DNA from 3 places in the Streptomyces sp. NPDC024687 genome. Region 1 is predicted to be linked to each of the others. Evidence: riboswitches for the same ligand, from Rfam matches in the RefSeq annotation. Region 1 holds a riboswitch; each other region holds the start of a gene.
What was found. A riboswitch is a leader RNA that binds a small molecule or an ion and turns the genes downstream of it on or off. The one in region 1 is predicted to bind S-adenosylmethionine.
Positions count from the first base shown of each region.

Region 2: another riboswitch for S-adenosylmethionine. It lies ahead of thrC (threonine synthase); the one in region 1 lies ahead of ACZ39I_RS08825 (amino acid ABC transporter permease).
Region 3: another riboswitch for S-adenosylmethionine. It lies ahead of ACZ39I_RS04255 (aminotransferase class V-fold PLP-dependent enzyme); the one in region 1 lies ahead of ACZ39I_RS08825 (amino acid ABC transporter permease).

Region 1 covers NZ_JBVHLJ010000002.1:525,292-534,724, reverse strand. The annotation lists gene ACZ39I_RS08845 (zinc-dependent alcohol dehydrogenase) at 1-334, opposite strand, end outside; gene ACZ39I_RS08840 (IlvD/Edd family dehydratase) at 579-2,291, shown strand; gene ACZ39I_RS08835 (putative leader peptide) at 2,404-2,526, shown strand; gene ACZ39I_RS08830 (glutathione S-transferase C-terminal domain-containing protein) at 2,642-3,508, shown strand; SAM riboswitch class IV at 3,574-3,683, shown strand; gene ACZ39I_RS08825 (amino acid ABC transporter permease) at 4,021-5,004, shown strand; gene ACZ39I_RS08820 (amino acid ABC transporter ATP-binding protein) at 5,001-5,780, shown strand; gene ACZ39I_RS08815 (transporter substrate-binding domain-containing protein) at 5,835-6,857, shown strand; gene ACZ39I_RS08810 (putative leader peptide) at 7,017-7,112, shown strand; gene ACZ39I_RS08805 (LLM class flavin-dependent oxidoreductase) at 7,195-8,400, shown strand; gene ACZ39I_RS08800 (NtaA/DmoA family FMN-dependent monooxygenase) at 8,424-9,433, shown strand, end outside.
Region 2 covers NZ_JBVHLJ010000006.1:450,530-459,962, reverse strand. The annotation lists gene nagA (N-acetylglucosamine-6-phosphate deacetylase) at 1-454, opposite strand, end outside; gene ACZ39I_RS25665 (ROK family protein) at 454-1,398, opposite strand; gene ACZ39I_RS25660 (ABC transporter substrate-binding protein) at 1,475-2,776, shown strand; gene ACZ39I_RS25655 (DUF3263 domain-containing protein) at 2,825-3,058, shown strand; gene otsB (trehalose-phosphatase) at 3,094-3,915, opposite strand; gene ACZ39I_RS25645 (alpha,alpha-trehalose-phosphate synthase (UDP-forming)) at 3,918-5,315, opposite strand; gene ACZ39I_RS25640 (glucosyl-3-phosphoglycerate synthase) at 5,376-6,320, opposite strand; SAM riboswitch class I at 6,482-6,640, shown strand; gene thrC (threonine synthase) at 6,658-7,938, shown strand; gene ACZ39I_RS25630 (MoaD/ThiS family protein) at 7,935-8,210, shown strand; gene ACZ39I_RS25625 (cold-shock protein) at 8,653-8,859, shown strand.
Region 3 covers NZ_JBVHLJ010000001.1:952,810-962,242, reverse strand. The annotation lists gene ACZ39I_RS04265 (Lrp/AsnC family transcriptional regulator) at 1-65, shown strand, start outside; gene ACZ39I_RS04260 (protein kinase domain-containing protein) at 75-2,207, opposite strand; gene ACZ39I_RS04255 (aminotransferase class V-fold PLP-dependent enzyme) at 2,275-3,636, opposite strand; SAM riboswitch class IV at 3,756-3,872, opposite strand; gene trpD (anthranilate phosphoribosyltransferase) at 3,949-5,013, opposite strand; gene qcrB (cytochrome bc1 complex cytochrome b subunit) at 5,190-6,827, opposite strand; gene qcrA (cytochrome bc1 complex Rieske iron-sulfur subunit) at 6,824-7,879, opposite strand; gene qcrC (cytochrome bc1 complex diheme cytochrome c subunit) at 7,876-8,685, opposite strand; gene ctaE (aa3-type cytochrome oxidase subunit III) at 8,746-9,366, opposite strand.

The sequences.
Region 1 (9,433 bases):
CCCGCTTCTCGCACACATGCCCGCGTCCCCGCCGGCAGCGGCGGCAGGTCCCGCAGCCGAGCATGGTGTCGCCCATGACCCGCCGCCCGACCCAGCCCGGATCGACCCCGGCACCCACCGCACGCACCCGGCCGGCCCACTCGTGGCCCAGCCGCATCGGATAGCCGGCGTGCCCTTGGTGGAGGTAGGCCATGGCGCCCGTGAAGAACTCCAGATCGGTACCGCACACGCCGACCCGCTCGACGTCGACGACGACCTCACCGGGAGCGGCGACGGGCGCGGGCACCTCCTGGACCGCGAACTCGCCGGGGGCCGTGAGGACGAAGGCCCGCATCGGCCGGCCCGCCGCGGAGGGGAGGTTCAACGCAGAGGCTCCTTCAGGGGACCGTGGACGAGGTGCCGTACGGGGCAGGGAACGCCGTCTCGCCGCACCGGGCGGACAGCGTCGTCGGGTCCCACGGGACGGTCGCCCTCGGCGCGGTCCGTGGCGGGGGCTGTCGAAGCGGAGAACGGCTGCGTAAGCTGCATCGCGTTCCGGATGGTAGACCGCCGTACCGATCACCCGAAAGAGCCGAGCGATGGGCCTTCGCAGCGCGCAGTGGTACGCGGGACAGGACCGCAACCCCTACATCCACCGGGCCTGGATGCGCCGGGGCGTCCCGGCCGACGCGTTCACCGGCCGGCCCCAGATCGCCATAGCCAACACTGCCTCCGACCTCACGCCCTGCAACGCGCACCTGGACGAGGTGGCCGGATCCGTGCGCGACGGTGTGTACGAGGCGGGCGGCATCCCCCTCGACCTGCCCGTGGTGTCGCTGGGCGAGACCAACGTGCGGCCCACCGCGATGCTCTGGCGCAACATGGCGGCGATGGCCACCGAGGAGATGCTGCGGGCCAACCCCCTCGACGGAGTGGTCCTGCTGGGCGGCTGCGACAAGACGATCCCGTCCCTGCTGATGGCCGCCGCCTCGGTGGACCTGCCCGCCGTGGTCGTACCAGGCGGCCCCATGCTCACCGGCACCTTCCGCGGCACCCCGCTGGGCTGCGGCACGGACGTGTGGCGGCTGTCGGAGGAGGTCCGCGCCGGGACCCTGTCGCAGGAGCAGTTCACCCGCTCCGAGTCGTCGATGATCCGCAGCCGCGGGCACTGCAACACCATGGGTACGGCCTCGACGATGGCGCTGGTCGCCGAGGCGCTGGGCACGGTCGTCCCCGGGGTGGCCGGAACGCCCGCGCCGGACAGCCGGCTGCTGGAGGCCGCGCATGGCACCGGACGCCTCGCGGTGGAGCTCGTGACGGCCGAGCGCCGTCCGAGCACCTTCCTGACCAAGGAGTCCTTCCACAACGCGATCGTGGCGCTGGCCGCGATCGGCGGCTCCACCAACGCCGTCGTCCATCTCCTCGCCATCGCGGGCCGGCTGGGCATCGAGCTGACCCTGGACGACTTCGACCGCATCGGCTCCCGGGTCCCGGTCCTGGTGGACCTCCAGCCCGCCGGGCGCTTCCTCATGGAGGACCTCCACCGGGCCGGCGGACTGCTCGCCGTGCTGCGCGAGGTCGCCGACCTGCTGGACCCCGACGCGCTGACGGTGACCGGAAGGCCGCTGGTGGACCACCTCACCGACGCCCCGATCTGGGACCCCGAGGTGATCAGGACCCGGGCCCGGCCGCTCGTCGAGGAGGGCGGCATCGCCGTCCTGCGCGGCAGCCTCGCACCCGACGGGGCGCTGATCAAACCCGCGGCGGCCTCGGCGCATCTGCTGCGCCACCGGGGCCGGGCGGTCGTCTTCGACAGCATCGAGGACTTCCACGCCCGCGTCGACGACCCGGACCTGGACGTCGACGCCGACTCCGTCCTGGTCCTGCGCGGCTGCGGACCCAAGGGCTATCCGGGCATGCCCGAGGTGGCCAACATGCCGCTGCCCACGAAGCTGCTGGAGCAGGGCGTGCGGGACATGGTCCGCGTCTGCGACGGCCGGATGAGCGGCACCGCGTACGGCACCGTCGTGCTGCATGTCGCCCCGGAGGCGGCGGCGGGCGGCCCGCTCGCTCTCGTACGGACCGGCGACGTCATCAGCCTCGACGTCGCCGCCCGCCGCATCGACCTGGAGGTGCCCGCCGGCGAACTCGCCGCCCGCACCCCGAACGCGGCCACCGTGGCGGGCTTCGCGAACCCGAGGCGCGGCTGGGAGCGGCTGTACGTCGACCACGTCCAACAGGCCGACCAGGGCGCCGACCTCGACTTCCTCGTCGGCTCCAGCGGCTCGGAGGTCAGCCGCGAGTCGCACTGACCAGGAGCGCTCCGGCGGTCCCGCGTTCGCCCACCTCGTGGACGCCCTCTTGACGTGCGCCCCGGCCCGATCGACACTCCACATGGGAATCCTAGTGAACAGGTAGGGAAACATGGGGCGCCTTGAACCGGCCATCGGCCGAGTGAGCCGTACACCTCGGCCTTCGCCTCTCCTGACCTCCCGCCGGCACATCGACCTGCTGCGTGTCTGCAGCGCGATCAGGGCCCTGGGCTGAGCCCGGCCGCAGCCGCCCCGCCGCCCCGCCGCCCCTCCCTGTACCGACCCCCACTTCCGGCCCGACGACGCTTCCGCCGCGCGTACGTCTGCGCACCGACACCCTGGGGAGACCTATGTCCGTCACACCGCTCGCCCATGTCCCCGCCGGCCACCCGGCCCCCGCGTTCCGGGGCAGGATCGGACGGGACGCGCGCAGTGGGCACTACGCCGTGCCGCGCCGCTACCGGCTCCACCTGGCCGCCGCCTGCGCCGACGGCCTGCGCATCGCCGTCGTGCACAGCCTGCTCGGCCTCGACGACGTCTGTCCCGTGACCTTCCTGGACCCGGTCCCCGACTGTCCGGACGGGGGGCACTCCGCGCTGCGCCCGCTGTACGAGGCCAGCGCGCACCGGTACACCGGCGCGGCCGTCGCGCCGGTGCTCAGCGACGACTGGTCGGGGCGGATCGTCAGCACCCACGCCGCCGACATCACCCGCGACCTCGCCCGGCACTTCGGCGGCGGCCGGCCGGCGCTGTACCCGTGCGGAGCGGAGTCGGAGACCGACGCCGTGGAGCGGATGGGCAGGGCCGTCGAGCAGGCCGCGCAGCAGGCCGGGTCGGCGGGCGGCGCCGCCGCGGACCGCACCGCCGCGCTGGAGCAACTGCTGGACACCTTGGGCTCGTTGGAGCGCTGGCTGGAAGGCCGCAGCTACCTGATCCGGGATCACATCACGGCGGCCGACGTCGAGTTGTGGGTCACGCTCGTGCAACTCGACACCGTGCACCGCGACCACCTCGACGCCGCCGCGGTCCAGCGCATCGCCGACCACCCCACCCTGTGGGCCTACGCCCGCCGGCTGACCGCCCACCCGGCCTTCGGCACCCACCTCGACCTCGACGGCATCGCCCGCCGGCACCACGCCCACTGCCGGGGCCTGGAGGCCGCAGGGGCCGCCGTACAGATTCTGGACTGGGCCTCGCACAGCGCCCGCACGTCCTGACCGTTCCAACTGTTGGACCACGATTGACATTCGTTCGGGCATTTGTCTTAACTACGGCCCAGAACGGTCATGAGTGTCAGCGACATGCCCTGGCTTGCTGACCGGCAACCCTCGCTCGGCGGTGGGGTGCCCCAGGTGACGACCGGACCGGACGGCGTTTCGGTAAGCGCGAGGGCCCCAGGGGCCGGAAGAGCACGGTGACGGACATGTACGCAGTCTCCAGGACGGCCACGCGCCGCTCCCCGGGCTGCGTACAGCCGTACACGGACGTGCTCGTGGCCGACCGGAGCGTCGATCTCCTCCGCGTGAGCAGCGCACTGTGTACCGCACCGGGCCGCGCCCGCTGTCGGGGCTGACGTTCCGCCTCCGCAGCCCCCGCGTTCCTGACGAACACCGCGTTCGCGGTGTGCCGTCGTCCGCCCAGCCCCCGGTGCCCGAGCATCCCGTACTGCCGCCGTAGTACGCCGTGTTCGCCGTGCCCCAGGGGAAACCCGACTCCGCCGGAGCCCCTCATGAGTGAACCCCCAGGCGCTGCCGTGTCCGTCACCGAGGCACCGCCGCAGCCCGACACCCCGTCAAAGCCGCTCGCGGCGCAGCGAGTTCTGCCGCTGCGGCGACCGGGCCGCTGGATCGCCACCGCCGTCGTCCTGGTCCTGACGGCCCAGTTCGTCCACGGCCTGGTGACCAACCCGTTCTACCAGTGGGACCGGTTCGCCTACTGGTTCCTGCGGCCGACCGTCCTCGACGGGCTGGTCATCACTCTGGAAGTCGCCGCCTACAGTGCGGTGCTGGGCCTGCTCGGCGGCATTCTGCTCGCCCTGGCCCGGCTCTCGAAGAGCCCGGTGCTGCGGGCGGTGAGCTGGACCTACGTGTGGGCTCTGCGCTCCATTCCGCTGATCGTCCTGCTGCTGTTCCTCTACAACTTCAGCGCCCTGTACAAGACCCTGAGCGTGGGCGTCCCCTTCGGTCCTGCCTTCTTCTCCTTCGACGAGTCCCGGCTCGCCACCGACATGGTCATCGCGGTGATCGGCCTCAGCCTCAACGAGGCCGCCTACGCCGCGGAGGTGGTCCGCGGCGGCATCCTCTCCGTCGACCAGGGCCAGCACGAAGCGGCCTCGGCCCTCGGTCTGCCGAAGGGCTACCAGTTCCGCATGATCGTCTTCCCGCAGGCGCTGCGCTCGATCACCCCGAACTACGTCAACCAGCTCATCGGCCTCATCAAGAGCACCTCGCTGGTCTTCTACGTCTCCCTGCTCGACCTGTTCGGCAGCGTGCAGTCCATGGGCTCCACCTACCCCGGAGACATCGTGCCGCTGCTGCTGGTCGCCACCGTCTGGTACCTGATCCTGACCAGTGCCGTCTCCGTCGTGCAGTTCTATGTCGAGCGGTACTACGCCCGCGGCGCCACCCGCTCCCTGCCGCCGACCCCGCTCCAGAAACTGCGCGCCGGTCTCACCGACCTCACGGCGCGTGTCCGCAGGGAGACCGCGATATGACCGTCACCGACATCACCCCCGTCGCGCTCGAAGTGCACGGCGTGCACAAGTGGTACGGCACCCACCGGGTCCTGGACGGCGTCGACCTGACCGTGCGGCCCGGCGAGGTCACCGTGATCCTCGGCGCGTCCGGCTCCGGGAAGTCCACCCTGCTGCGGGTCATCAACCACCTGGAGAAGCCGGAGATCGGCTATGTCAGCGTCAACGACGAGTTGATCGGCGTCCGCCGGCAGGGTGACCGGCTGAAGGAGCTCAGCGAGCGCGCCATCCTGGCCCAGCGCAGCCGCATCGGGTTCGTCTTCCAGAACTTCAACCTCTTCCCGCACCTGACCGTCCTCGACAACGTGGCCGCCGCGCCGGTGGCGACCGGCAAGCTCGGCAGGGCGCAGGCGCAGGAACTGGCCCGCGAACTCCTCGGCAGGGTCGGACTCGGTGACAAAATCGGCGCATACCCCCGGCAGTTGTCGGGAGGCCAGCAGCAGCGCGTGGCCATCGCCCGCGCCCTCGCCCTGCGACCGGGAGTCATCCTCTTCGACGAGCCGACCTCCGCCCTCGATCCCGAACTCGTCGGTGAGGTCCTGGCCGTCATCAAGGACCTGGCGACCAGCGGCACCACGCTCGTCATCGTCACCCACGAGATCGGCTTCGCCCGCGAGGTCGCCGACCGGGTCGTCTTCATCGACGGCGGACGCATCGTCGAGCAGGGCCCGCCCTCCGAGGTCCTCGACCGGCCGCGCAACGAACGGACCCGGGACTTCCTGAGCAAGGTCCTCTGAACCCCTTTTCCCACCGCCTGTTTCTCTCAACTCTCTCAACTCCTAAGGACAGCCATGCCCGTTCACCCCTCCCGACGCAGCCTGATACGCGGCATCACCGCGGCGACCACCGTCGCCACCCTTGCGGGCGGGCTCGCCGCCTGCGGCGGTGACAGCGACGCCGCCACCAGGACGACCGACAGCGCGGGCACGGTCACCGTGGGCCGCCTGTCCAACGGCGCCGCCAAGGAGACCACTCTCAAGGTCGCCGAGGTGAAGTCCATCAGCGCCGAACTGCCCGCCGCCGTGAAGAAGAGCGGCAAGCTGGTCATCGGTTCCGGCACCCTGCCCTCCGGTTCCCCGCCGCTGGGCTTCGTGGGCAGCGACCAGAAGACCCTCACCGGCTCCGAGAGCGACCTTGCCCGCCTGGTCGCCGCCGTCCTCGGCCTGAAGCCCGAGGTCAAGCGGTTCACCTGGGAGAACCTCTTCGTCGGCATCGACAGCGGCAAGGTGAACGTCGGCTTCTCCAACATCACCGACACCGAGGAGCGCAAGCAGAAGTACGAGTTCGCCTCCTACCGCAAGGACGATCTCGCCTTCGAGACGCTCAAGACCTCGAAGTGGACCTTCGACGGTGACTACGAGGCCCTCGCGGGCAAGACGGTCTCGGTCGGAGCCGGCACCAACCAGGAGCGGATCCTGCTGGAGTGGCAGGCCAAGCTGAAGAAGGAGGGCAAGAAGCTCACCATCAAGTACTTCCAGGACAGCCCCAGCATCTACCTGGCCCTCGCCAGCGGCAAGATCGACGCCTACCTGGGTCCCAGCCCCAACTCCTCCTACCACGTCACCCAGACCGCGAGCACACCCAACGCGACCCGCATCGCGGGCCAGTACTCCGGTGCCGGTGAGACGCTCCAGGGCCTGATCGCCGCGACCGCCAAGAAGGGTAGCGGCCTCGCCAAGCCCCTCGCCGACGCGATCAACTACCTGATCGACAACGGTCAGTACGCCAAGTGGCTCGCCGCGTGGAACCTCTCCCACGACGCCGTCTCCAAGTCGGAGGTCAACCCGCCCGGGCTGCCGCTGGACAACTCCTGACCCACCGCCAGGAAGCCGTGCAGGGCATCTCTGCGTCCGGCTCCCTCGCACGGGGACGCAGCACGGCCCGGCCCACGGTTGGGAACATCCCGTGAGGCCGGGGTGTTGTGACTCACGACGAGATCTGCCGGGCGCCGCCGCGCCGCCCAGAAGGAGGAGGTGACGGGAGTGACCAGCACACTTCGCTCCGTCCACCTCCACTCCCGGCCTCATGTCGATCTCCTGCGCGTGTCCGCCGCGCTCTGTTGTTCCTGACCCGTTCAGCTGCCCCAGCCGCCGTGTCCCGCCCGCCCGTGGGCCGGTTTTCTCGTACGGATCTCCAGGAAGGCACCCGCCCGTGTCCCCTTCTTCCCCCTTGCTGCATCTGGCCGTCGCTCTGGACGGCACCGGCTGGCACCCCGCTTCCTGGCGTGAGCCGGTGGCCCGGCCCCAAGAGCTGCTCACCGCCGGATACTGGGCCGACCTGGTCGACGAGGCGGAGCGTGGCCTGCTCGACTTCGTCACCATCGAGGACGGACTGGGCCCGCAGTCCTCCCACTTCCTCGACCCGGACGAGCGCACCGACCAGGTCCGTGGCCGCCTCGACGCCGTGCTCATCGCCTCCCGCGTCGCCCCGCTGACCCGGCACATAGGTCTGGTGCCGACCGCGGTGGTCACCCATACCGAGCCGTTCCACCTTTCCAAGGCGATCGCGACCCTGGATTACGTCAGCAGCGGCCGGGCGGGCGTGCGCGTCCAGATCAGTGCCCGCCCGAACGAGGCCGCGCACTTCGGGCGCCGCACCATTCCTTCGATCGAGGCCTACGACAGTCCCGGGGCCCAGGAACTGGTCACCGATCTCTTCGACGAGGCCGCCGACTACGTGGAAGTGGTGCGGCGGTTGTGGGACAGCTGGGAGGACGACGCCGAGATCCGTGATGCGGCCACCGGCCGTTTCATCGACCGGGACAAGCTGCACTACATCGACTTCCAGGGGAAGCATTTCAGCGTCAAGGGCCCCTCCATCACACCGCGCCCGCCGCAGGGCCAGCCCCTGGTCACCGCCCTGGGCCACCAGACCGTCCCCTACCGGCTCATCGCCCGCCAGGCCGACGTCGGCCACGTCACTCCGCACGACAGCGGCCAGGCCCGCGCGATCGTCGCCGAGATCCGCGCCGAGCAGGAGAGGGCCGGGCGGGCGGGTGAACTCCTGCATGTCTTCGGCGACTTGGTGGTCTTCCTCGACGACGAGCCGGCCGAGGCCGCCGCCCGCCGGGAGCGTCTCGACGGGCTCGCGGGAGAGCCGTATCAGAGCGATGCCCGTATCTTCACCGGCACCCCAGCCCAACTCGCCGACCTGTTGCAGGAGTTCGCTGAGCAGGGGCTGAGCGGTTTCAGGCTGCGGCCGGGCGTCCTGGGTCACGACCTGCCGGCCATCACCGGTGGCCTGGTTCCCGAGCTCCAGCGCCGGGGCGCCTTCCGCACCGCCTATGAGGCCGACACCCTGCGCGGCCTGCTGGGCCTGGCCCGCCCCGCCAACCGCTACGCCGCAGCGACCGCCTGACCTCGGAAGGAACCCCAGGACCGATGACCAAGCCCCTGAAGCAGATACATCTGGCCGCGCATTTCCCGGGCGTCAACAACACCACGGTGTGGAGCGACCCGAAGGCCGGCAGCCACATCGAGTTCAGTTCATTCGCCCACTTCGCGAAGACCGCCGAACGCGCCAAGTTCGACTTCCTGTTCCTGGCCGAGGGGCTGCGCCTGCGCGAACAGGGCGGGAAAATCTACGACTTGGACGTGGTCGGCCGCCCCGACACGTTCACGATCCTCGCCGCGCTGGCCGCCGTCACCGACCACCTCGGCCTGACCGGCACCATCAACTCCACCTTCAACGAGCCCTACGAGGTGGCCCGCCAGTTCGCCAGCCTCGACCACCTCTCCGGGGGCCGCTCGGCGTGGAACGTGGTCACCTCCTGGGACGCCTTCACCGGCGAGAACTTCCGCCGCGGCGGCTTCCTGCCGCAGGAAGAGCGCTACTCGCGCGCCAAGGAGTTCCTGGCCACCACCCAGGAGCTGTTCGATTCCTGGCACGGCGACGAGATCCTCGCCGACCAGGAGGCGGGCGTGTTCCTGCGTGAGGCGAAGGCCGGCTCCTTCGAGCACACCGGGCAGCACTTCGACATCCACGGGCAGTTCAACGTCCCGCGCTCCCCGCAGGGCCGCCCGGTCGTCTTCCAGGCCGGCGACTCCGAGGAGGGCCGCGAGTTCGCCGCCTCGTCCGCCGATGCGATCTTCAGCCGGTACGCCACCCTCACCGAGGGCCAGGCCTTCTACACCGACGTCAAGAACCGCCTGGCCAGGTACGGCCGCCGCCACGACCAGCTGCTGATCCTGCCCGCCGCCTCCTTCGCGCTCGCCGACACCGACGCCGAGGCCGAGGAACTCGCACGGACCGTGCGGCGCCAGCAGGTCAGCGGGGCCACCGCGCTCCGGCACCTGGAGTTCGTGTGGAACCGGGACCTGTCCGCCTACGACCCCGATGGACCGCTGCCCGACATCGACCCCGACGTCAGCGGCGAGCACATCTCCAAGGG
Region 2 (9,433 bases), on a different contig from region 1:
GGCACGGCGAGATGAAGGGGCCCTCGAAGTGGATCCCGGCGATGTCCCCCTGCTCGGCCAGTTCCGACAGCAGACCGGCCTGCCCGACCAAGAAGTCCATGTCATCGGTGACGGTGGAGGCGACGAGGGTGGTCGTGCCGTGCTCGCGGTGGACGCGGATGGCTTTCTGCACGTCCTCGGCCGGGCCGGAGAAGGAGGCTCCGCCGCCGCCGTGGTTGTGGAGGTCGACGAAGCCGGGGACGAGCCAGTGGTTGGTTACGTCTATGACGTGGGCGTTCTCCGGGGCGGTGGCGGTGATGCGGGTGCCGTCGACGATCACTCGGCCGTTCTTGACGGTTCCTGTGGGGAGGACGACCGTGGCGCCGGACAGGACGAGGGGGGTCTTGCCCGTTGCGGGGTGCGGGTTCGTTGTGGCTGGTCGCGCAGTTCCCCGCGCCCCTAGCGGCGTTGCCATCAGGGCGTTACCTCCGAACCGTTCGTAGTGTCTAGGAGATCCCAGGCCAGGAGGCCGGCGCCGAGGCAGCCCGCTGTGTCGCCCAGGGCCGCGGGGACGATCGTCGGGAGCTTCTGGAAGGTGACCCGGCTTCGGACCGCCTCCCTCAGCGGTGTGAACAAGGTTTCCCCCGCCTCCGCCAGGCCGCCACCGATGATCAGGGTGCGTGGGTCCAGGAGGGTGAGGGCGGTGACCAGGCCGTCGGCGAGGGCGTCCACGGCGTGCTGCCAGACCTTCCGCGCCCTGGGGTCCTCCGCCTCCACCGCCTTCGCGCAGTCCGCCGCGTCCGCCTCCGGGTTCCCGGTGACCGAGGCCCAGGCCTCGCTGACGGCGGCCGCGGAGGCGTACCGCTCCAGGCAGCCCCGTTGGCCGCACGGGCAGGCGGCGCCGTCCGGGCGTACGACGACGTGGCCGATCTCGCCCGCGAAGCCGTGCGCGCCCGCCTCCACCCGCCCCGCGATACCGATCGCGCCCGCGATGCCGGTGCCCAGGGCGACGAAGAGGAAGCGGTCCGTGCCCTGGCCGGCTCCGACGCGGCCCTCGGCGAGGCCGCCGGTGCGGACGTCGTGGCCGAGGGCTACCGGGACGCCGCCGAGGCGGTCGGCGAGCAGCTCGCGCAGGGGGACGTCCCGCCAGCCCAGGTTGGCGGAGTAGGACGCGACGCCGAGGTCCTCGTCGACGATGCCGGGGACGGCGACGCCGGCCGCGGCCGCGGGGGCGCCGAGGTGTTCGGTGCCGTACGCGCGCAGCTCGGCGGCGAAGTCGAGGATGCCGTCGACGACCGCGTCCGGTCCCCGCTCGCGGCCGGTCGCCCGGCGGGCCCGGTGCAGGAGCTCGCCGCCCGCGCCGACCAAGGCCGCCTTCATCCCGGTGCCGCCCACGTCGAGGGCGATGACATGTCTCACGGGGGACAGTGTGACCCTTGAACCCGCGAGAGGTCTAGTCCACTTACGTGGTGTAGACCTTAGTTCTGGAATATGTATGACTTTACGAAAGTGTTCGAACGTGAGTGTGGGGCGGTTGTCGGTGCGGCGGCGTAGGACGGGAACGATCGCGGCGGTGTCCGCACTGGGTATGACTGCGGTCCTCGGTGGCTGCGGGATGGGCGAAGGATCGGACGAGGTGACGCTGAAGCTGGTCGCCGCCGACTACGGCGACAGCTCGGCCAACAGCTCCCAGAAGTACTGGGACGAACTCGTCAAGGAGTACGAGGCCCGGCACTCCGGCGTGAAGATCGACGTCAGCGTGTACTCCTGGACCGACGTCGACCGCAAGGTCAAGGAGCTGGTCGACGCCGGGAAGGCTCCCGACATGGCGCAGATCGGCGCTTATGCCGACTACGCGGACAAGGGGCTGCTCTACAAGGCCGACGACCTGATCGGGATCCGGGAACAGGCCGACTTCGTCGCCCAGCTCGGCTCCGCGGGACGGATCAACGGGATGCAGTACGGGATGCCGTTCGCCGCGTCGACCCGGCTGCTCTTCTACAACAAGACCCTCTTCGCCGACGCCGGGCTCACCCCGCCGAAGACGTGGAAGCAGCTGGCCGCCGACGCCGAGGCGCTCAAGGCGGACGGGGTGAAGTACCCGTACGCGCTGCCGCTCGGCCCCGAGGAGGCGCAGGCCGAGACCATGCAGTGGCTGCTGAGCGGGGGCGGCGGGTACGTCGACGACGTCGGCACGTACGGGATCGACTCCGACGAGAACATCGCGACGCTGACCTGGCTCAAGGACGACCTCGTCGGCAAGGGACTGACCGGTCCGGTCGCACCCGAGAACCTGAACCGGGCCGCCGCGTTCTCGGCGTTCGCCGCCGGGGACGTCGGGATGCTCAACGGGCACCCCTCGCTGATGAAGATCGCCGCCGAGAAGGGGGTGAAGTTCGGGATGGTGCCCATGCCCGGCACCGACCGGCCGACCAAGAACTCCATGGGCGTCGCCGACTGGATGATGGCCTTCAAGCAGAACGGGCACGCCGAGCAGGTGGGCGACTTCCTCGACTTCGTCTACAGCGAGAAGAACGTGCTCGCCTTCTCACGGGAGTACGACCTGCTGCCGGTGACCAACTCCGCCTCCGAGGTCATGAGCAGGGCCTCCCGGGACGCCGACCTCAAGCCCTTCCTCGACGCGCTGCCCTCCGCGGAGCTGCCTCCGGTGGGGAAGACGTCGTGGGCCTCGGTCAGCGCGGCCGTGAAACGGCGGATCGGCTCCGCGGTGAGCTCCGACGGGGACCCCACGGAGGTGCTGCGCGCGTTGCAGCTGACCGCGCGGAACGCCGAGTAGGCGCCCTGTAGGCGCTGTCTGTCAGTGGCGGGCGTTACGGTCGGGGGCATGGAGCATGCGGAACTCGACCGCCGGGAGCGGGACATCCTCGCGCTGGAGCGACGCTCCTTCGCGGGGCCCGGTGCCAAGGAGCGGGCGATACGCGAGGAACTCGGCCTGGCGCCGGTCCGCTACTACCAGCTGCTCAACGCCCTGCTGGACGACGAACGCGCGCTCGTCTTCGACCCGGTGACGGTGAACCGGCTGCGGAGGGTGCGGGAGGCCCGGCGGGCGGAGCGCTGAGGGCCGGCTGAACGTCGGCTGCGGGCCGGCGGCGGTCAGGCGAGCCGTTCCGCCAGGTCCCGCAGCAGGCCCACCACACCGGCCGGGCCGTCCACCACCAGGTCCGCCCGCTTGCGCAGTTCCGCCACCTCGTCGCTGCCGCTGCACACCAGGAGGCCGGGGGTGCCGGTGCCGCGGAGTTGGTCGACCGCGGCGAAGGCGGGCAGGTCGCCCAGGTCGTCGCCGGCGTAGAGGACGGAGCCGGCGGACAGGTCGCGGACGTGGGTCAGCAGGGCCACGCCCTTGTCCATGCCCGGGGGACGCAGTTCCAGGACCAGTCGGCCCGGCTCGACGATCAGGCCGTGATGGGCGGCCAGGTCGCCGAGAGGGGCGCGGAGGGCGTCGAACGCGGCCTGCGGGTCCGGGGCGCGGCGGGTGTGCACAGCCACCGCCCGGCCGCCCTTCTCCTCGACCCAGGCGCCGGTCCCGTCGAGGAGCTCCGGCAGCTCGGCACGGACCGCGGCCACGCCGGGATGCGGCTCGGGCGCCGTGACCTCGCCCGTCGCCGCGTCCCAGCGTTCCGCGCCGTAGTGACCCAGGACGGTCAGGTGCTCCAGGCCGGGTACGCCCGCGAAGCCGCCGTAGCGGACCGCGATCTCGGCCGGGCGGCCGGTGATCACCGCGACGGAGGCCACCTTCGGTGCCAGGGCGGCGAGGACGGCCACCGCCTCGGGGTGCGCCCGCGCCTGCTCCGGATCCGCCACGATCGGCGCCAGCGTCCCGTCGAAGTCGAGCCCGATCACCGCCCGCCGCGGCTCCGCGAGAAGCGCCCGCAGACCGTCCCGCCCGGCAGGCGTGGTGGGTGTAGGAAGGTTCATGCTCACCCGTTCAGTACCTTCAGGGCGTTCAGCTGGTCCAGGAACCACTGAGCCGGTGGGAGTGCCGTCGCTGCCGCGGTGAGCCTCTTCGCGCGGTCCACCCGTTCGTGGGCCGGCATCGTCAGGGCCTCGTGCAGGGCCGCCGCCGTCTGCTCGACGTCGTACGGGTTCACCACGATCGCGTCGTCACCCAACTCCTCGTACGCCCCGGCCTCCCGCGACAGCACCAGCGCGCACCCCTGGTCGGACACCACCGGCACCTCCTTCGCGACCAGGTTCATGCCGTCCCGGATGGGGTTGACCAGCGCCACGTCGGCCAGCCGGTACGCGGCGAGGGAGCGCGCGAAGTCGTCCTTCAGATTCAGCAGGACCGGCGTCCAGCCCGGTGTGCCGAACGTGTCGTTGATCTCCTCCGCAACCCGCTGCACCTCGGCCGTGTAGTCCCGGTACACCGCCAGGTCCTGCCGCGAGGGATACGCGAACGCCACGTGCACGACCCGCTCGCGCCACTCCGGCCGCGACTCCAGCAACCGCCGGTAGGCCCGCAGCCCGCGCACGATGTTCTTGGACAGCTCGGTCCGGTCCACCCGCACGATCGTCTTCCGGCCCGCGCCGATCTCCTCGCGCAGTCCGACGATGCGTTCCTCGACATCGGCCTCGTGGGAACGCGCGCGCAGGAAGTCCGCGTCCGCGCCCAGCCCGTGCACCCCGATCCGGGTCTCGCCGAGCCCGTCCGCGAGCTCCGTACAGCAGGCCGTGAACGCGTCCGCCCAACGCTGGGTGAGGAAGCCGAGCCGGTCGGCGCCCAGCATGCCGCGCAGGAGCCGGCCCGCGATGTCGTCGGGCAGCATCCGGAAGTAGTCCACCGGCGCCCACGGCGTGTGCGAGAAGTGGGCGATGCGCAGGTCGGGACGGAGTTCACGGAGCATCCCCGGCACCAGGCACAGGTGGTAGTCCTGGACCAGGACCGCCGCCCCCTCGGCCGCCTCCTGAGCCAGCGCCTCGGCGAACGCGCGGTTGTACGTCTCGTACGACGCCCACTGCCGCCGGAACTCCGCGTCGAAGGACGGCTCCAGCGGGGTCTGGTACAGCAGGTGGTGGACGAACCACAACACCGAGTTGGCGATGCCGTTGTACGCGTCGGCGTGCACGTCGGCCGGGATGTCGAGCATGCGGACCCCCGCCTCGCCGACCCCGCGCCGGACCGCCTCGCGGTCGCCGTCGCCGAGCGCCGAGCACACCCACAGGGAGCCCGCGTCGGAGCCGATCGCCGACAGGCCCGAGACCAGCCCGCCGCCACCGCGTTTGGCATGCAGCGAGCCGTCCTCGCGCACTTCGTACGAGACCGGGCCGCGGTTGGACGCGACCAGCACCTGAGCAGCACTGTTGGTTGACGCCATACGCCTCAACCTAGCCCGGCCCCCAAACGCTCAAACGTGCGGTTGCGCACTTCCGCGCACTTACGCGACCTTCCGCTCCGCGTACTCCGCGATCTCCACCATCGGCGGCCGCTCCTCGGTGTCCACGGAGTACGTCCGCGGCTCGAAGCCGTCCCGGCCCCGCTCGAACTGGGTAATGGCGGGCCGGATCATATGGCCGCGGGCCAGCCTCAGCTGGGCGGTGCGGTAGATCGCCGCGGACATCCGGCCCAGGGCCTGACCGTCCTGGTGGCGGTGCTTGCGCACCCCGACGTCGACCTGGGCGAGGGCGTCGAGACCGACCAGGTGCAGGGCGTCGACCAGCATGCCCAGCTCGATGCCGTAACCCACGGGGAACGGCAGCTGCTCCAGCAACGAGCGCCGGGCCGCGTACTCGCCGCCCAGCGGCTGCACGAAACCGGCCAGCTGCGGCCAGTGCATGTTCAGCAGCGGGCGCGCCATGAGCTCGGTGACCCGGCCGCCCTGCCCGGCGGCGCCGCCCAGGGGACGGTCGTACATGCCCTTGACCAGGTCGACCCCGGGATCGGTGAGCAGCGGGCCGACGATGCCGGAGACGAAGTCCGAGGAGAACTCCTTCAGGTCGGCGTCGATGAAGCAGACGATGTCCCCGCTGGTGACCAGCAGGGAGCGCCACAGGACCTCGCCCTTGCCGGGCACGGCGGGTATGCGCGGGAGGATGTCGTCGCGGTGGACGACCCGCGCGCCTGCCGCGGCCGCGACCTCGGACGTACGGTCGGTCGATCCCGAGTCGACGACGACGATCTCGTCGACGAGCGGGACCTGTTGCATGAGGTCATGACGGATCACGGCGACGATGTCACCGACCGTCTCCTCCTCGTTGAGCGCGGGCAGGACGACACTGACGGTCTGCCCCGAGCTCCGCTTCGCGGCCATGATCCGGTGGAGCGGGCGATCAGTCGCGGACCAGGACCTGGTGGCCAGCCAGCGCTCGACTTCGTTCAGCACAGTGCGCGGCTCCTTAGCGTGCCCGCCGCTGGAAGCGGCTGATGGGTAGGTCATCTCGCGGTTCGGACGTCTCTCTCAACTGTCCTGGTCGTCGGTTACAGTCTTGAACAACGCGGATGACCATCGCATGTCCTGGGTGGCCGCCGTTAACAACTTCATACCGCTCATCCAGAGGGGCAGAGGGATACGGCCCGATGAAGCCCCGGCAACCCTCCAGTCGGTTCTCGTAGCGATCGCTGGCGATCGTCTCCGCGAGGCTCCCGACTCGGGAAGGTGCCAAATCCGTCTCACGGCGAAGTGCGTCGTGAGGAAGATGAGGAGAAAGGGCCTCGCCTCCATGGCTGCGCAGACTGTTGCAAGCACCACGAACTCCGTCGATCTGGGTCCCGCCGCGGCACTGAGCTGCCGCGAATGCGGCCACCGCGTCCCGCTCGGCCCGGTCTTCGCCTGCGAGGAGTGTTTCGGCCCGCTCGAGATCGCGTACGACTTCTCGGCCTACGAAACCGAGGAGCTCCGCAAGCGCATCGAGGCGGGACCTTCGAACATCTGGCGCTACGCCCCGCTGCTGCCCGTCCCCGCGGACGTGGCCGACAAGCCCAACATCAACCCCGGCTGGACCCAGCTCGTCAAGGCCGACAACCTCGCCCGCGAGCTTGGCGTGACCGGCGGCCTGTACATCAAGGACGACTCCGGCAACCCGACGCACTCCTTCAAGGACCGCGTCGTCGCGCAGGCCATCGAGGCCGCCCGCGCCTTCGGCTTCACCACCCTCTCCTGCTCCTCCACCGGCAACCTGGCCGGCGCCGTCGGCGCCGCCGCGGCCCGGGCCGGCTTCCGCTCCTGCGTGTTCATCCCGCACGACCTGGAGCAGGGCAAGGTCGTCATGGCCGCGATCTACGGCGGCGAGCTCGTCGGCATCGAGGGCAACTACGACGACGTGAACCGCTTCTGCTCCGAGCTGATCGGCGACCCGGCCGGTGAGGGCTGGGGCTTCGTCAACGTCAACCTGCGGCCGTACTACGCGGAGGGCTCCAAGACCCTGGCGTACGAGATCTGCGAGCAGCTGGGCTGGAAGCTCCCCGACCAGCTGGTCGTGCCGATCGCCTCCGGCTCGCAGCTCACGAAGATCGACAAGGGTCTGCAGGAGCTGATCAAGCTGGGGCTCGTCGAGGACAGGCCGTACAAGATCTTCGGCGCGCAGGCGGAGGGGTGCTCGCCGGTGTCGGTGGCGTACAAGGCCGGGCACGACGTGGTCCGCCCCCAGAAGCCGGACACCATCGCCAAGTCGCTGGCCATCGGCAACCCCGCGGACGGTCCGTACGTGCTGGACATCGCGCGTCGTACCGGCGGTGCGGTGGAGGACGTGAACGACGAGCAGATCGTCGACGCGATCAAGCTGCTGGCGCGGACCGAGGGGATCTTCGCGGAGACCGCGGGTGGCGTGACGGTGGGTGTGACCCGCAAGCTGATCGAGAACGGCGTCCTCGACCCGACGAAGACCACGGTGGTGCTGAACACCGGCGACGGTCTCAAGACCCTGGACGCGGTGGCCGGTACCGGGCTCACCGCCACGATCCGTCCGAATCTGGACTCTTTCCGAGAGGCTGGCCTCGCATGAGCGTCAACGTCCGCATCCCCACCATCCTGCGCACCTACACCGGCGGCAAGGCCGAGGTGCAGGCCGAGGGTGGGACCCTCGCCGAGGTCATCTCCGATCTGGAGAAGAACCACACCGGTATCGCGGCGCGTGTTCTCGACGACCAGGGCAAGCTGCGGCGGTTCGTGAATGTGTACGTGAACGACGACGATGTGCGGTTCGAGCAGGGGCTGGAGACGGTGACGCCCGACGGGGCCGGAGTCTCCATCATCCCGGCGGTCGCCGGCGGGTGACCGTATGACTGGTCATTACCTTCGGTAACAGAAATTACCGAGTGTTCATCCGATTGCCCTCTCCGCGAAGAAGCGGAGGGGGCAATTCTCTATGGTTGAGCACGGTACAGTTGGGGAACCTGCTGCTTCCTTCATGCCGCACGCATATGAGTTCCGACTTCGGATGCGACGAGAAGTAGCCAAAGTGTGTGGGTTCTTTGCGTCTTATGCTCCTTTTGTGGGGCCCGACTTGCCCCGAATTCGGGCGAATTCTCACTACATTCCGGACCCCTTCCGTCCGGAATTCTCGTCCGATTGACCTGTTGCAGACGGCAGTTGGACAGATACATTCAGCCGCGGTCGACGCGTTCCGGCGCACGCCCCCAACCATGTGGGGGGTGAGGTCTGACCCGGATCCATGAAGTGTGGATCCGTGCAAGGGCCAGTAATAGGGGAGTTAGGCATGGCTCAGGGCACCGTCAAGTGGTTCAACGCGGAGAAGGGGTACGGCTTCATCGCGGTCGACGGTGGTGCGGATGTATTCGTCCACTACAGCGCGATTCAGATGGACGGCTACCGCACCCTTGAAGAGGGCCAGCGGGTCGAGTTCGAGATCTCGCAAGGTCAGAAGGGGCCGCAGGCGGACATGGTTCGTCTCGCGACTGGCTGAAGCACGCGCCGGGTAACAACAGCGTCGTTCTTCGTTCTTCTTCGGAGGGCTCGTACCCCATGGGGAGTCATGGGTACGGGCCCTTCGGCATGCGTGTGCCTCCGGAGGGCGAGCAGTGTTCGTCTGCGGGTCCGGTGGGGGCGGGCGTTGTGCGCAGTTCCCCGTGCCCCTGAATGCCTGCGGCGGCCTGTTTCGGTCCGGTGGGGGCTTGGGTGGCGCGTGCGGTGTGTTGGGGGTCGGTGCCGGGACGCCGGCCGCTGCGGGCGGACACCCCCCACCCCGTCCCCTGCGCGCCGTACGCGGGTTGCGGCCCGTGTCGTCACAGGTCACGCCCGGGGCCTGCCGCCCCCGGACCACCCGCCCGGGCGGCCCACTCACCCCCGCCCCGGGGGCCCGATACGCGAGAGGCGCTTGCACTCGACCATGCCGAGTGCTAATCATTGGCGTTAGCACTCTGAAGGTGAGAGTGACAAAGATGGACCGGGTCGGTGAGGCCCGCAGGCCTTGTGGGGCAAGGATCCACAGGCCGGCGAGCCGTCCGTCGCGGGCGCGGGCGCGGTCCGAAGGAATCACC
Region 3 (9,433 bases), on a different contig from region 1:
TGGCCTTCCGCACCTACTCCCAGCACGACCTGGAGGCCGCGTTCGCGATCGGCCTCGACAGCTAGGGCCTGCCCCTAGGAGCCGAGCGCGAGCACCGTGATGCCGTCGGCGGTCGCGGCGTACACGCGGCCGTCCCGGACGACCGGACTCTGGGTTCCGACGGAGGCGCCGCCCTCGACGCGCCGGTGCCAGGTCTGCTTTCCCTTGCGGTTGATGCCGTAGAGGGTCGATCCGTGGCGTACGTAGACGGTGTCGCCCTGGACGGTGGGGTCGCCGTACTGGCGTCCGTCGTCGGTGAACCGGAAGGACCACGCCGTCGATCCGTCGGCGGGATCCAGGGCGACCAGTTCGTAGTCGGACGCGGTGACGCCCACGTCGCCGAAGGGCACACAGGCGAAGTAGCGGCTGCCGTACACCTTGTCGTTGGTGCAGTCCCACAGCGGTTTGCCGGTGCGGCTCAGGCCGTGCAGCATGTCCTCGCCGCCCGATCCGACCATCAGCGTGTCGCCGACCAGCACGGGACGGCCGGTGTCGAGGCCGGCCTTCGTCGCCCAGAGCCGCTTGCCGCTGGTCGCGTCCAGGGCCTGGACCTGGTCCCCGAAGGTGCCGACGTACACCACGCCGTCCGCCACCAGGGGCTCACCGGTGGGTGCCGGTCCGGTCGGCGTGGACCAGCGCACACTGCCGTCGGGGGCGTAGGCCCGCACCCCGCCCGCGTCCGAGCCGTCGCCGTAGGACACCAGGACCAGTCGGCCGGCGGCGACCGGGAACTGACCGTTTCCGGCGAACCGCCTGGCCCAGCGGACCGTGCCGCCCCGGCCGAGCGCGCACAGCTTGGAGGAACCCTCCTGGCCGTCCTCCAGCAGGCAGTACACGCCGTCGGCGGTGGCGAGCGGGGACATGGCCTCCGCGCCGAGCGAGGTCCGCCATACGGTCCGCCCGTCCAGGTCCAGCGCGTGCAGCGCGCGGTCCGTGCCGCCGACGTACACCCGCGTGCCGTCGGGCGAGACGGCCGCACAGGGGCCGCGCCGCCCGCCGAGGCCCTGGACCTTGTACTGCCAGCCCGTCGCCGGCGCGCCCGGGGCCCCTGCCTGTACGGAGCCGTCCGGCGCGTCCCGCAGCCACAGCCACCCGCCCAGTCCGCCGGCCGCCACGACCCCGGCGCCGCCCGCCACGACCCGCAACAGCCGGCGCCGCGACGGCGGGACAGGGGCCGGTGTCACATCGGTGACCGCGGGGATGTCCGTGGCGGTCGGCGGGGCCACGTACTCGACGCGGCTCTCCCGCTCCCCCGAGTCGTGCCCGGGAACCCAGCGCGCCCCGCTCCGCACGGTCTCGGGCTCCTTCACGGCACCGGGTCCGTACCACCCCGGCCGCAGGCTCTCGCGCAGCGAGGCCGTGGTGTGCCCCGCGGCCGCGACCAGCTCCGCGGGGGTCGGCCGGGCCCCGGGGTCGTCCCGCAGACACGCCTCCACCAGTGGCAGCTGCTCCTCCGGTACGGCGGACAGGTCCACGTCACCGGTCAGGATCCGCAGCAGAACGACCGAATCCTGCCCCTCGCCGAAGGGTTCCTTGCCGCCGGACGCGTAGGCGAGGACCGCGCCCAGGGAGAAGACGTCACTGGCCGGCACGACCTGGGCGCCGTTGCGGATCTGCTCGGGCGAGAGATAGCCGACCGACCCGACGACCACTCCGGTCCGGGTCAGGGCCGTGCCTTCCAGGGCCCGGACGATCCCGAAGTCGATGACCCGGGGGCCGTCCGGCGCGAGCAGGATGTTGGAGGGCTTGAGGTCCCGGTGCACCAGGCCCTTGGCGTGGATCGCGGCGAGCGCCTCGGCGAGCGCGGCCGCCAGCAGCCGTACCGCGTCCGCGGGCAGCGGTCCCCGGTCGAGCACGGCGTCCCGCAGGTTGGGTCCCGCCACGAACTCGGTCGCCATCCAGGGACGGGCCGCCTCGGTGTCTGCGTCCACGACCCGCGCGGTGTAGGTGCCCGCCCCGCCGACGGTCTGCGCGGCCCGTACCTCGTGCCGGAACCGGGCACGGAAGGTGCGGTCCTCGGCGTGTTCGGCCCGTACGACCTTCACGGCCAGCCGCAGCCCGCCCCGCGCCTCGGCGAGATACACCTCGCCCATGCCGCCGGACCCGAGTCTGCCCAGGACCGCGTAGGGCCCGATGGCCGGCGGGTCCGTCTCGCGCAGCTCCTGCACCCCGTGCTCCCCCTGCTTTCCGTACGGTTGCTGAGGGGAGCGTATACGCGCGGTGGACTCCGGTCCGTCAGACGGCGGGGACGCAGCGGCCGTCCTCGGTGCGGTACGTCCACTTCGCACCGTCCTCGACCAGTTCCTTCACGGCCTGCACGAACCGCTCGACGTGCTCGTCCGGGGTGCCGGCACCGAAGCTCACCCGGATCGCGTTGAGGGACTTCTCGCCGGGCGCGGCCTCGGGGGCGCCGCACTCGCCCTGGGACTGCGGGTCGCTGCCGAGGAGGGTGCGCACGAGGGGGTGGGCGCAGAAGAGGCCGTCGCGGACGCCGATGCCGTACTCGGCGGAGAGGGCGGCGGCGAAGTGGGAGCTGTTCCAGCCCTCGACGACGAAGGAGATCACGCCGACGCGGGGGGCGTCGTCGCCGAAGAGGGACAGGACGCGGACCTCGGGGACCTCGGCGAGGCCGGCCTTCACCTTCTCGATCAGGTGCTGCTCGCGGGCGACCAGGGTGTCGAAGCCGGCCTCGGTCAGCGCCTTGCAGGCCGACGCGATGGAGTAGGCGCCGATGACGTTCGGGGAGCCGGCCTCGTGGCGGGCGGCGCTGTCGTGCCACTCCACGTCCACTCCGCCGTCCTCGCGCCGGGTGACCTTGCGGCTGGCGCCGCCGCCGGCGAGGTAGGGGTCGGCGGCCCGGAGCCAGTCGGCGCGGCCGGCCAGGACGCCGGAGCCGAAGGGGGCGTAGAGCTTGTGGCCGGAGAAGGCGACCCAGTCGACGTCGAGGTCACGGACGCTCACCGGGTGGTGCGGGGCGAGCTGGGCCGCGTCGAGCACGATCCGGGCGCCGTGGGCGTGCGCGGCCGCCGCGAGTTCCCGTACGGGCCACAGCTCACCGGTGACGTTGGAGGCGCCGGTGACGCACACCAGGGCCGGACCCCGGGGGTCCCGGTCGGCGAGGGCCTTCTCCAGGGTCTGGACGGCCTGGCGCGGGGTGCGCGGGGCGTCCAGGTAGCTGACCCGGGCGTCCTTCCAGGGCAGCAGGCTCGCGTGGTGCTCGGTCTCGAAGACGAAGACCTGGCAGTGGGCGGGGAGCGCCGCGGCGAGGAGGTTGAGCGAGTCGGTGGTCGAGCGGGTGAAGATGAGCTGGTCGTCGTCGCGGCAGTCGAGGAACTCGGTGACGGTCCTGCGGGCGTTCTCGAACAGGTCGGTCGACAGCTGGGAGAGGTAGCCGGCCCCGCGGTGCACGCTGCCGTAGTAGGGCGCGTACGCCGCCACGTCGTCCCAGACCCGCTGGAGGGCCGGTGCGCTGGCCGCGTAGTCGAGGGCGGCGTAGGTGACTTCGCCACCGGTGACCAGCGGGACGGTGACATCCCGCCCCAGAACGGGCAGGGGGGCACAAATGGTCTGGACGGCGGCAGCGGTGGAGACAGACATGGGGGACTCCCGTGAAAGGTGAAAGGTGAGAGGACGTGCGGAGGCGGGGCTCTGCGCCCTATCGCATTCGGTTGCTCACGGAAGACTCCTCGAACGACCAGGATCCCTGGCTCGTGAGGGATCCGCGCTTGCCGTAGACCTCGCTGCCTACGGCCTGGTCTTCACCCGGGGCACCCCGCCACGGACGGAGGGTTGCCGGACAGTCGGCCGGGGCCTCATGACTGTCACTCATGACCTGGTCGAAGAACGTACGTGAAATGATCGTCGTCCCGCAACCCGTGTCCGGATCGCGGGACGACACCCTGGTGAGCGCTATGCGTTGCTCGCGGCCACCCAGCGCTCCAGCGTCCGCTTCGCCGACCCCGAGTCGATCGCCTCGGCGGCCTTGTCCATCCCGGCCCTCAGCTGCTCGGCCAACGTCCCCGAACCCGGGTCCAGGGCCACCAGCGCGGCCGCCGAGTTCAGGAGTACGGCGTCCCGGACCGGGCCCTTCTCGCCGTCCAGCAGGCGGCGGGCGACCTCCGCGTTGTACGCCGGGTCACCGCCCCGCAGGGCCTCCACCGGCACCAGGTCGAGGCCGGCGTCCCGGGGGTCGAAGCTCTCCTCGGTGACCTTGCCGTCGCGGACGACCCAGACGCGGGAGGTCGACGTGGTCGTCAGCTCGTCGAGGCCGTCGTCACCGCGGAAGACGAGGGAGGAGTGGCCGCGCTCGGCGAAGACGCCCGCGACGACCGGCGCCATGCGGGGATCCGCGACCCCGACCGCCTGGGACCGCACGCGGGCGGGGTTGGTCAGCGGGCCGAGGATGTTGAACACCGTGCGGATGCCCAACTGGCCGCGCGCAGCGCCCGCGTGACGCAGCGCCGGGTGGAACTTGATCGCGAAGCAGAACGTGATCCCGGCCTCTCCGGCCACCTCGGCGACCCGCTGCGGGGTCAGCTCCAGGTTGACGCCGAGCTTCTCCAGGACGTCCGAGGCGCCGGACGCGGAAGAGGCGGCCCGGTTGCCGTGCTTGACGACCGTGGCGCCGGTTCCGGCCACGACGATCGCCGACATGGTGGAGATGTTGACGGTCTTGGCGCCGTCGCCGCCGGTGCCGACGATGTCCACCGTCCGCCCGGGGACCTCGATCACGTTGGCGTGCGCGTACATCGTCCGGACGAGCCCGTTGATCTCCTCGACCGTCTCGCCCTTGGCCCGGAGGGCGACCACGAAGCCGGCGATCTGCGCGTCGGTCGCCTCGCCCTGCATGATCCGGTCCATCGCCCACGCCGTCGCGTCGGCGCTCTGGTCGCGGCCGTACAGCAGGGCGTTCAGTACCTCGGGCCAGGAACGGCCCGCCGCGGTGTCGCCTCCAGCGGGGGTCACAGCGCTCATGGGGCCGCTCCAGATGTCGTAGAAAAGTGTGCCCACACCCTATCCAGCGCGGGGCAGCGCAAAGGGCCCCGTCCGGCCTTCGGACGAACCCCTTCCCCTCGGCCCCTCGTGGCACGGCGAAGGGCCCGTCCGGGGTGTCGGACGGGCCCTTCTACCGCGCGTGGCGAGCGCAGCGATCAGTGGTGGCCGTGGCCGCTCGTGATCTCCTTGTACTCCTCGACGGTCGGCTTGGCGATCTGGGACTCGTCGCCGTAGTACGCCTCGCTCAGCTTGGCGCGCAGCTTCTCGGAGCCCTTGATCTTGCGCTCGACGCCGTTCTCGTCGACCGTGGGGCCGATCTCGGCCGGCTTGTACTGCTCGTGCGCCGTGAGCGTGTGCAGCTGCTCCTGGCTGAGCGGCTCGTGCACCTCGATGAACTCACCGTGCGGCAGGCGCTTGATGATGCCGGACTCGCGCCCGTGCAGCACCTTGTCCTTGTCGCGGCGCTGCAGGCCGAGGCAGATCCGCTTGGTGATGATGAACGCCACGACCGGGGCGACGAAGAACGCGACCCGCACGAACCAGGTGATCGAGTTGATCGACAGGTGGAAGTGCGTGGCGAACAGGTCGTTGCCACCACCGATCAGCAGCACCATGTACCAGGTGATCCACGCGACACCGAACGCGGTACGCGTCGGCGCGTTGCGCGGGCGGTCCAGGATGTGGTGCTCGCGCTTGTCGCCGGTGACCCAGGACTCGATGAACGGGTAGACCGCGATGGCGACCAGGACCAGCGGGAAGATGATCAGCGGGATGAACACGCCCAGGACGAGCGTGTGACCCCAGAAGTTGATCTCCCAGCCCGGCATGACACGGATCAGGCCCTCGGAGAAGCCCATGTACCAGTCCGGCTGGGCGCCCGTGGACACCTGGTCGGGACGGTAGGGACCCATCGCCCAGATCGGGTTGATCGAGGCGATCGCCGCGATGGCCGCGATGGCACCGAAGACCAGGAAGAAGAAGCCTCCGGCCTTGGCCATGTAGACCGGCAGCAGCGGCATGCCGACGACGTTGTTGTTGGTCTTTCCGGGGCCCGCGAACTGCGTGTGCTTGTGGTAGAAGACCAGGATCAGGTGGCCGACGACCAGGCCGAGCATGATGCCCGGCAGCAGCAGCACGTGGATCGAGTAGAAGCGGGCCACGAAGTCGCCGCCCGGGAACTCGCCGCCGAACAGGAAGAACGACAGGTACGTGCCGACGATCGGCACGGACAGGATCGCGCCCTCCATGAAGCGGACACCGGTGCCGGAGAGCAGGTCGTCCGGGAGCGAGTAACCGGTGAAGCCGGTGAACATGCCCAGGACGAACAGCAGGAAGCCGAACAGCCAGTTGACCTCACGCGGCTTGCGGAACGCGCCCGTGAAGAACACGCGCATCATGTGCACGAACATGCCGGCGAGGAAGATCAGCGCCGCCCAGTGGTGGATCTGCCGGATCAGCAGACCACCGCGCACATCGAAGGAGATGTGCATGGTCGAGTTGAACGCCTCGGACATCAGCTGGCCCTGCAGCGGGACGTAGCTGCCGTGGTACTCCACCTCGTTCATCGACGGGTGGAAGAACAGCGTCAGATACACACCCGTGAGGATGATGATGATGAAGCTGTAGAGGCAGACCTCGCCCAGCATGAACGACCAGTGGTCGGGGAAGATCTTGCGCATGTTGGCCTTGGCCAGGGAGTAGATCCCCAGCCGGCCGTCGGCCCAGTCGGCGACGCGCTCGCCGGCCGGTGCCTTCCCGCGTGCGCGGGCCTCGGAGGACTCTGTAGTACTCATCCGCGCTCCCAGAAAGCAGGACCGACGGGCTCCTCGAAGTCGCCGAGCGCTTCGAGGTAACCCTGGTCGTTCACGCCGATGCGCAGCTGCGGCAGGGCGTGACCGGCGGGGCCGAAGATCACCCGGGCACCGTCGGAGAGGTCGAAGGTGGACTGGTGGCAGGGGCAGAGCACGTGGTGCGTCTGCTGCTCGTACAGGGAGATCGGGCAACCGACGTGGGTGCAGATCTTCGAGTACGCGACGATTCCCTCGTACGACCACTCGAGCTCGCGCTTGTCCTTGATGTTGTCCGGCTGGATGCGGACGATCATCAGGGCGGCCTTGGCGATCTCGGTCTGGAACTCCTCGTCGTGCTCCTCCAGGCCCTCGGGCTTGGCAAAGGTCAGCGAGCCGACCGCGACGTCGGAGGGGCGCAGCGGCTCGTTGGTGTTCATGTTGACGAGCTGGAGACCCTTGCGCCACATGGTGTGGCGGAGCTTGGTGCCGGGCAGCGGACCGAGGTCGCGCAGCAGCATGACGCCGGACAGCGGGAACAGGGCCAGCGCACCGAACATCGTGTTGCGGATCAGCTTGCGACGGCCGAGCGCCGACTCCTTGGCGCCCTGCTTGAAGTCCGCGTGGACCTTCGCGCGGACCTCGGGGGGCGCCTCGATCGCGTGACGCTCGTCGGCGATCTCCTCGTCGGACATCAGGGTGCGGGCCCAGTGGACCGCGCCCGCGCCGATCGAGAAGAGGGCGAGACCGAGGGTCAGGCCCAACGCGAAGTTCAGCGCGTTGATGTGCCCGATCGGGAAGACGTAGATCGACTCGTCGTGGGGGATGCCCACGTACGAGGCGATGAACCCGACGGTGGCCAGCATCGACACCGTGAACAGCATGGCCACCACGCGCTCGGACCGCCTGGCGGCCCGCTCGTCGATGTCCTGCACCCGGTGCTCGTGGGGCGGGAGGCCGGGGTCCGCGAAGGGGTGCTTCTCGTCCGCGACGCCTACCGCGCCGTGCGCGTCCTGCTCTGCGGGCAGGTTCTCTTCTGGAATGTCTTGGCTACTCATGACTTCTTGGCCTTTGCGGTCCGAGCGGCGACCCAGACGGCGACCGCGATCAGCGCGCCGAGGCCGAAGATCCAGGCGAACAGGCCTTCGGAGACCGGGCCGAGACCGCCCAGCTCAAGGCCGCCGGGGCTCACGGTGTCGTCGCCGTTGACCGCGTTCAGGTACGCGATGATGTCCTTCTTGTTCTGCTCCGACAGCGTGGTGTCGGGGAACGACGGCATGTTCTGCGGGCCGGTCTGCATGGCCTCGTAGATGTGCTTCGGGGAGACACCCTCGAGGTCCGGTGCGAACTTGCCGTGCGTCAGCGCGCCACCCTTGCCGGTGAAGTTGTGGCACTGCGCGCAGTTGGTGCGGAACAGCTCGCCGCCCTTGGCGATGTCGGCTCCGTCCGGGCCGTAGTCCGCCTTCGTCGGGACGGACGGACCCGAACCCAGCGAGGCGACGTACGCGGCCAGCTGGTCGATCTCGGCCTGCGTGTAGATGACCTTCTTGCGCGGAACCTGCGCGCCCGGCTGCTGGGCCGGCATACGGCCGGTGCCGACCTGGAAGTCGACGGCCGCGGCGCCCACGCCCACCAGGCTCGGACCGTCGGAGGACCCCTGACCGCCGGTGCCGTGGCAGCTGGCGCAGCCTACGGCGAAGAGCTTCTTGCCCTCGTCGATGGCCAGGGACTGGGCGGTTTCATCTGCCTTCGCCTGGCCCGCGGGGGCGAACACGGCGTACAGCCCCCCGGTGCATGCCAGCGCGAGGAGTAGGACGACGAGCGCCGCCAGCGGGTGGCGTCGTCGTGCGGAGAGCTTTTTCACGGATTACCCCGGTGTCAGGATCTTCTGCGTCGATGCTTGCGATGTCGGGAGCGGGCCCGGCTACTTGATCATGTAGATCGTGGCGAAGAGGCCGATCCAGACGACGTCGACGAAGTGCCAGTAGTAGGACACGACGATGGCCGCGGTCGCCTGCTCGTGGGTGAACCTCTTGGCCGCGTAGGTACGCCCGAGAACGAACAGGAACGCGATGAGGCCGCCCGTCACGTGCATGCCGTGGAAGCCGGTGGTCAGGTAGAACACCGAGCCGTACGGATCGGAGGAGAGCGAGAGCCCGTCCTTCTTCACCAGCTCCGTGTACTCGTAGATCTGACCGCCGATGAAGATCGCGCCCATGATGAAGGTGATGATGAACCAGCCCCGGAGCTTCTTCACATCACCGCGCTCGGCTGCGAAGACGCCGAGCTGGCAGGTGAGGGAGGAGAGCACCAGGATCGTGGTGTTCGTCGCCGAGAACGGGAAGTTCAGGCTGGACGCCATTTCCTTCCAGTGGTCGGGACCCGTCACCGATCGCAGGGTGAAGTACATCGCGAAGAGGGCCGCGAAGAACATCAGCTCGGAACTCAGCCAGATGATGGTTCCGACGCTGGTGAGGTTCGGCCGGTTGACCGATGGGTGCGCGTGCCCGGTTGTCTCTGTCGTTGCTGTCGCCACGACCGACATTATGTCGGTCGCTTATCCCGCCCTCACCCCGGGGGGTGCCGTTCGGAGTGTCTTGCTCCTTCATACC